2 linked regions of the Methylosinus trichosporium OB3b genome follow. The protein of the gene in region 1 interacts with the protein of each later gene in a pairwise test. Links are inferred from orthologs where the notes say so. Each region holds a gene or a part of one and is shown on either strand. Other genes may lie near its edges.

Region 1 (3,435 bases):
GATCTGTTCGAGGCGGCGATGAAGGGCGACATTGCGACGGCGCTCGCACTGCTGCAGGAGCAGCACGACGGCGGCGGCGATCCCGGCCAGGTGCTGCTGGAGCTCGCTGAATTCACCCATCTCGTCACGCGGCTGAAGCTCGCCCCCGGCGCCGAGCGCTCCTCGGCGCTGACCGAGGAGGAGAGACGACGCGGCGGCGCGGCGGCGCAGACGCTGTCGGTCTCGGCGCTGACCCGCGCCTTTCAAATTCTGATGAAGGCGGTGGACGAGCTGCGCTTCTCGCCACGGCCGCTGGCCAGCGCCGACATGGCGCTGGTGCGCCTCACCCACGCCGCCGAAATGCCCTCGCCGGAGGAGGCGCTGCGCAAGCTCGGCTTCGGCCAGCCGCGGCCGCCGGACGGCGCCCGCCCGCTTGCGCCGGCGCCGGAACGTCCCGCCCCCGCGCTGTCGCTGGCGCCGTCTCCGCAAGGGGCGGCGCGCAGCCTCGCCGCGCCGCGGCCCGAGGCCTCGGCCGGCGTCGCCTTCGCCGATTTCGCGGCGCTCGTCGCCTTCGTCGGCGAGAAGCGCGACATGCAGCTCAAAATGGCGCTCGAGACCGACGTGCGCCTCGTGCGTTTCGAGCAGGGGCGCATCGAGTTCGAGCTCGCGCCTGGCGGCTCCACGCGCCTGCCGCAGCAGCTGATGCAACGGCTGCAGGAATGGACCGGGACCCGCTGGCTGGTCGCGCTCGCGCCCTCGGGCGGAGCGCCGACCCTGAGCGAGCAGGCCGCCACGCGCAAGCAGGAGGAGCGCTCCGGCGTCGAATCCGATCCACTGGTCGCCGCGATCATGGCGCGCTTTCCGGGCGCCGAGATCGTCGCGGTGCGTGGGCGCGAGGCGCCGGAAACACAGGCGAGCGGCGCCGAATTGGCTTATGACGACGGCGAGCCGGACGAGAGCTGGTGAGCGCCGCCACGAAGCTTAGGAGAACGACATGCTCGACTTCATGGGACTGATGAAGCAGGCGCAAGCCATGCAGGCGAAGATGGCCGAGATGCAGGCCGAGCTCGACCAGGTGGTGGTCGAGGGCGAGGCCGGCGGCGGCCTCGTCAAGGTGACGATGACCGCCAAAGGCGCGCTGCAGCGCGTGGCGATCGACCCGAGCCTGCTGAAGCCCGAGGACAGCGACATCATCGAGGACCTCGTCGTCACCGCCCATGCGCAAGCGCGCGCCAAGGCGGACGAGGCGGTCGCCGAGAAAATGAAGGCGGTGACCGGCGGCCTGCAGCTGCCGCCGGGCATGAAGCTGCCGTTTTGAGGGAGGGAGCGAGTAGCAAACCCTACTCGCTATTCGCTGCTCGGTCCGAGGACCCCTATGGCCGAACGCATCGCCGGCCCGGAAATCGAACGCCTCGTGCAATTGCTGGCGCGCCTGCCCGGGCTCGGGCCGCGCTCGGCGAGGCGCGCCGTGCTGCATCTCATTCGCAAGCGCGACGAATTGCTCGGGCCGCTCGGCGAGGCCATGCGCGTCGCCCATGAGCGCATTCTCGCCTGCTCGGTCTGCGGCAATATCGACACCAGCGATCCTTGCGCCATTTGCCGCGATCCGCGCCGCGACGCCGGGCTGCTCGTGATCGTGGAGACGGTCGCCGACCTCTGGGCGCTGGAGCGCGCCGGCCTGCTCGCGGCGCGTTATCACGTGCTCGGCGGCGTGCTGTCGCCGCTCGACGGGGTCGGTCCGAGCGAGCTCAACATGGCGAGCCTCGTGCAGCGCATCGGCGAGGGCGGCGTGCGCGAGGCGATCATCGCCGTCAACGCCACGGTCGACGGCCAGACGACGGCGCATTATCTCGCCGATCTGCTGGCGCCGCTCGGCGTGAAGACGACGCGGCTCGCCCATGGCGTGCCGGTCGGCGGCGAGCTCGACTATCTCGACGAAGGCACGCTCGCAGCCGCGCTCGATCGGCGCACGCCGTTCTGAGCGAGGGGCGAAGCGATCGACGTGTCGCCCCGCCGCTCTGGATTGCTTCGCTACGCTCGCAATGACGGCCGGGGATCGCCCCACGGCGGCGCGTCATTGCGAGGAGCGAAGCGACGAAGCAATCCAGAGCCGCCCCGCGACGGACGCATCGAAGAGCGTCAGGACTTCGATTTCTCGGCGATGATCTTGTCGAAATCGGCGATGCTGATCTCGCCGCTGAAGCGCTCCCCATTGATGAAGAAGGTCGGCGTCGAATTAATGCCGAACTTCTCCGCCGCGCGGTCGCGCACCTTGTTCACATTCTCGTAGAGAGCCTCGTCCTTCAGCGTCGCCTCGAAGGCTTGCTGGCCGACGCCGGTGAATTTCAGCACGCCGGCGAGACCGTCGAGCGGCTTCTCGACGAAGGCCCAGTTCTTCTGCTGCGCGAACAGCAGATCGACCACCGCATCGCGCTTCTCGCCGGCGTTGCGGGCGAGCATGAAGGCGGCTGTCGCCAGCGGATCGAGCGGGAACTCGCGCAAAATGAACTTCACCTTGCCGGAGTCGATGTAATTTTTCTTCAGCGCCGGATAGACCTCACGATGGAAGGCGGCGCAATGGCTGCAGGTCATCGACGCATATTCGACGATGGTGACGGGCGCGTCGGCCTTGCCCTCGACGACATCGGGCAGCGCATTGGGCGCCATCAGCTCGTCGACCGAGACTTTTCCGCTGCCGGCCTTCTCGGCCGCGGCCGGGAGAGCGAAGCCAATCAGCGCGCAGGCCGCGACGGTGAGCCCGGCGCGGCGGGAAATACGGAAATCGGGAATGGGCATGGAGGCTCCGTTGGGTCGCGGGACGGCGCGACCATAAATCATTTTTCCGCGCCGGGAAATCATACGCTTTCGGTCGGCGCCGGCCGAGGCGGAGCCGGCGAGCGGCGCCATCCTGCGACCGCCGCCGCGGCGAGCGCGGCCGAGATCAGCACATTCCAATTGCTGAGCGTCAGCCCCAGCACGAACAGCGTCGGCGCGTCGCAGCGCGGCACCTTCATCTTCTCGATCTGGCTGCGGAAATCATCAAAGGAATGCGCCTTCTTCAGTGCGCCGGAACATTCCGTCGGCCCGGCGAAAACCTTCAGCTCGACGCCCGAATGATAAAAGGCCAGCGCCGCGCCGGAGATGAACAGCAAAGCGACGAGGACAAATCCGACGCGGGCGAGACGCGCCGCGCCGCGCTGCGCCGCTAGCGCCGTCGCCGCCGCGAGCGGGATCGCCGCATAATAGGGAATGCGCTGCTTCAGGCATAATTCGCAGGGCGCATGGCCGAGCGCCTCGAAGATCCAGGCGCCGCCGATCGTCGCCGCGGCGACGCCGAGCAGCAGCAGCGCGAGCCCGGTCGGCGACGCGCGTCGCCAGAGGTCGACGAGCGCGCTCACAGCAGCTTCGCCGTCACCACGAAGCCGATCACGACAATGCTCGCGAGCGCGGTCATGA
Region 2 (3,271 bases), 3.4 Mb from region 1 along the record:
GGCGTTTCGGCGTGCCGCGCCGCGGCCGACGAGCGCGCCGCGCTGATGGCGGAGATCGACCGGCTGTCCAAGGAGAACGCCGATCTGCGCGCCAAGCTCGCCGGCGCCGAGGCGCCGAAGAAGCCGCTGCCCGGCGAGCAGGAGTTCGAGCGCGCGCTCTCCTTCACCGAGAAATTCGTGCGCCGCATGATGCGGCTCTTCCGCGAGGAGGCGCCCGAGAGCGAGCGGCTCTGAGTTCTCTCTGGTCACGAAAAATCCGCAACGCCTGGGTCGCCGTCATTGCGAGGAGCGCAGCGACGAAGCAACCCAGGGGCCGCCCCGCCGCTCTGGCTTGCTTCGCTCCGCTCGCAATGACGGGCCCGGCTATCGTCGGTTCACGTCGAGACTTCGTGCGTCGCTCGCGATGACGCGCCGGCGATCATGCGATAATCATGTGACGCTGTTGAACGAGAAGGGTCCTCATGTCTGCGATCGACAATTTCCTCGGCGGCTCGCCGCTGCAAGTGTTCGTCAAGCTCCTGTTCGTCTCGCTCGTCGTCGGCGCGCTGCTGATGTGGCTGGAGCTGCGGCCGATCGATCTGCTGCATGGCGTGCAGCGCTTCTTCGACCATATCTCCTCGCTCGGCGTCGGCGCGGTGAAGCTGGTCGGCGAATATGTGCTGACCGGCGCGCTGATCGTGGTGCCGGCGTTTCTGGTGCTGCGCCTGCTCAAGCTCGGCGGGGGGCGCTGAGGCGCAAATTCCGCTTGCGCGCGGCGCTCCGTCCATGGATTGAGGAAAGCAGCGCCGCGGGCGATCCGCCTCGCGGCCATCCCATTCTAAAGAGGCTGACGATGTCCAACGGGCGAGGCAAGAGGTCCACCGTCTATCGCTATCTGACCGGGCCGGACGACGCGGAATTTTGTAAACGCGTCACCGAGGCGCTGAGCCTCGGCTGGTCGCTCTATGGCTCGGCGACGCTGACCTTCGACACGGTGAAGGGCCGGGTGATCTGCGGCCAGGCGATCACCAAGGATGTCTATGATTTCGAATATACGGCGGATGTGAAGCTCTCGGAGCTATAGGCCGGACGATGGAATGGCGGGACGAAGGGCTCGTCATCGGCGTGCGCCGCCACGGCGAGTCCGCGGTGATTCTGGAGCTGATGACGCGCGCGCACGGCCGCCATATGGGCCTCGTGCGCGGCGGCTCCGGCCGCGCCCTTCGGTCGGTCCTGCAGGTCGGCAACAGCGTCGAGGTCCTGTGGCGGGCGCGGCTCGAGGAGCATCTCGGCGCCTTCGCCGTGGAGCCTCTGCGCTCGCGCGCGGCGCGGCTCATCGACCGCGCCTTCGCTCTGCATGGCGTCGCCCATCTCGCCGCGCTGCTGCGCCTGCTGCCGGAACGCGACGCGCAACGGGAGTTATTCGAGATGGCCGAACTGATCGCCGATCGGCTCGATTCGCTCGATCTCGCTCCCGCGCTGATGGCGCGTTTCGAGCTGGCTCTGCTGCAGGCGCTCGGCTTCGGCCTCGATGTCGAGCGCTGCGCTCTGACCGGGGCGACGCAGGATCTCGCCTTCGTCTCGCCCAAGACCGGCCGGGCGGTGACCCGCGACGCCGGCGCGCCCTGGCGCGACCGCCTGCTGCCCTTCCCGCCCTTTCTGCAGGATTGCGCCCGCGCCCCGGCCGATGCGTCCGAGCTGGCGGCGGCCTTCCGCCTCACCGGCCATTTCCTCGCCCGCGACGTCTTCACCCCGCGCGGCCTCGAGGCCCCCCAGGCCCGCGCGCTCTATGTGGGCGCGGCGGCGCGGGGGTGAGGGAGGCGCCGACTCTCGACGCGCGTCCCTTCTCCCACTCGTGCGGAATTATGGCGCAACGCCACAAGCGTTGCCGGGCAACCGCAATTGTTGTTATAGAGATGTCCATGCATGGGAAAGCGCATCATTGGCGCTTTATGCATGGAGCGTTGCCAGAAACATGATCGTGCTCGATCTAAATACTGCGATTATCCCGCAAAATCAACAGATTTGGTCAATGTTCCCGGGGCTAAATCGTATATTCCTTCCGACATTTATTGAGCGTGGATGTGTATTTTTAGATACGCCGGCGATATCGCTATCGTATGATGCACTATATGACGATCGACTTCTTAAACAACATATAGTCATGAGCCAGAAATGGAGCGATTATTTGCGCGGGCACACGAAGCGCGCCCCATCCCGTAACCCACTATATTTTAGTATTGAAGACGGCAGATCTATCAGTTCTGCGGCTGGTAATATAAAGACGTTATTTCTTAAAGTAAAGCCAATGGACCTAATTTTGGTTGGACAAAAAACCATTTATGATCCGATTCTTATAGGCGAGGTGGTTGGTCAGTTCAACCCGGAGGAGTCTATTGCGATACCTCGATGCGAAGGCGAGTTAGGCCCGCTACGCCGCGTTAGATGGCTAGAAACAGCTACCGAAAGACGCTTCATGCCGCAGGCGCTATCCAAATTGCTCAGCAACAGGAAGGCAGTCATAAACATAGATAAGAGCTCATTTGGCCAAGATGTATTCAAGTACGCCTACGGTGATTACGTGTTTGGCGAAAATGCTCGTTACATATTTAGCGGACCTAAATATCGTAATATTGCTACGCAGGCGGTTCCTGGTATCGAGCTGATAACTTATTTCGCGGCGGCATTTAATGCGTGCGAGATAGGTGAATTGGAAAAATTTGCCGCTATGAGTATTGATGCCGCGATAAATTCATATTTCGAGCAGGACATATTGTATTCGTTTGAGATTGATTTCAGCTCTCCTGGAGAGTATATTCTACATGCGCGTCGCGCTGCTTTGCCGCTGCTTGTAGCGGCTCTTATTGCTGCGACGGCGGGTGACCTATCATTTGCGCAGGCGGCTGAAGCGCATATTGTGAATACAGCAGAAATGACCGCAGGCCAATCTGGGTGTGAAATAGAAGTTCAGCAAAAATATAGGGCAATTATGGCGGCGATAAACGTTGAGCAATACAATGCAGCATGTAATCTTAACAAGGAGGCTCAGGATGGCGTTGGTCTAAAAGTAAAGGTTCACAAGAAACATGTTAAGAAGGTTGACTGAAATGGAAAAAAGCGCTGGTGGAATTCTTAGGGCGATCATTAGGATTGCCGAAGTTATTGGTATTCCCGTGGTCGTGTCTGCCGCAGTATCTACTGGAATGAATTCGTGGTTCGAAAGTAGGCTTGAGAATAGCAAGGATCATATAGCCGCTATCATTAAAGAAAAGGAAGGATTTGATGAATCTCA

The links.
Region 2: the proteins of recR (region 1) and recO interact in binary tests that used the Escherichia coli proteins (3 or more experiments, as listed by UniProt). The link is inferred for Methylosinus trichosporium OB3b from one-to-one orthologs.

Annotation. Positions count from the first base shown.
Region 1 is NZ_CP023737.1:128,649-132,083, reverse strand. What follows is about bases 251-3,157. They hold recR (recombination mediator RecR), read left to right. Parts: upstream 251-1,354; coding sequence 1,355-1,960; downstream 1,961-3,157. Other genes in these bases: CQW49_RS00650 (disulfide bond formation protein B), read right to left, coding at 2,835-3,157; CQW49_RS00655 (DsbA family protein), read right to left, coding at 2,119-2,775; CQW49_RS00665 (YbaB/EbfC family nucleoid-associated protein), read left to right, coding at 974-1,297; CQW49_RS00670 (DNA polymerase III subunit gamma/tau), read left to right, coding at 251-945. In the rest of the region: more of CQW49_RS00670, read left to right, coding at 1-250; more of CQW49_RS00650, read right to left, coding at 3,158-3,377; CQW49_RS00645 (YqaA family protein), read right to left, coding at 3,374-3,435. UniProt on the Escherichia coli protein: May play a role in DNA repair. It seems to be involved in an RecBC-independent recombinational process of DNA repair. It may act with RecF and RecO.
Region 2 is NZ_CP023737.1:3,567,666-3,570,936, forward strand. Bases 190-2,932 are described here. They hold recO (DNA repair protein RecO), read left to right. Parts: upstream 190-1,071; coding sequence 1,072-1,794; downstream 1,795-2,932. Other genes in these bases: CQW49_RS17015 (hypothetical protein), read left to right, coding at 190-234; CQW49_RS17020 (DUF6460 domain-containing protein), read left to right, coding at 462-731; CQW49_RS17025 (DUF1737 domain-containing protein), read left to right, coding at 833-1,063; CQW49_RS24730 (hypothetical protein), read left to right, coding at 1,955-2,932. Outside these bases: more of CQW49_RS17015, read left to right, coding at 1-189; more of CQW49_RS24730, read left to right, coding at 2,933-3,085; CQW49_RS24735 (hypothetical protein), read left to right, coding at 3,087-3,271. UniProt on the Escherichia coli protein: Involved in DNA repair and RecF pathway recombination.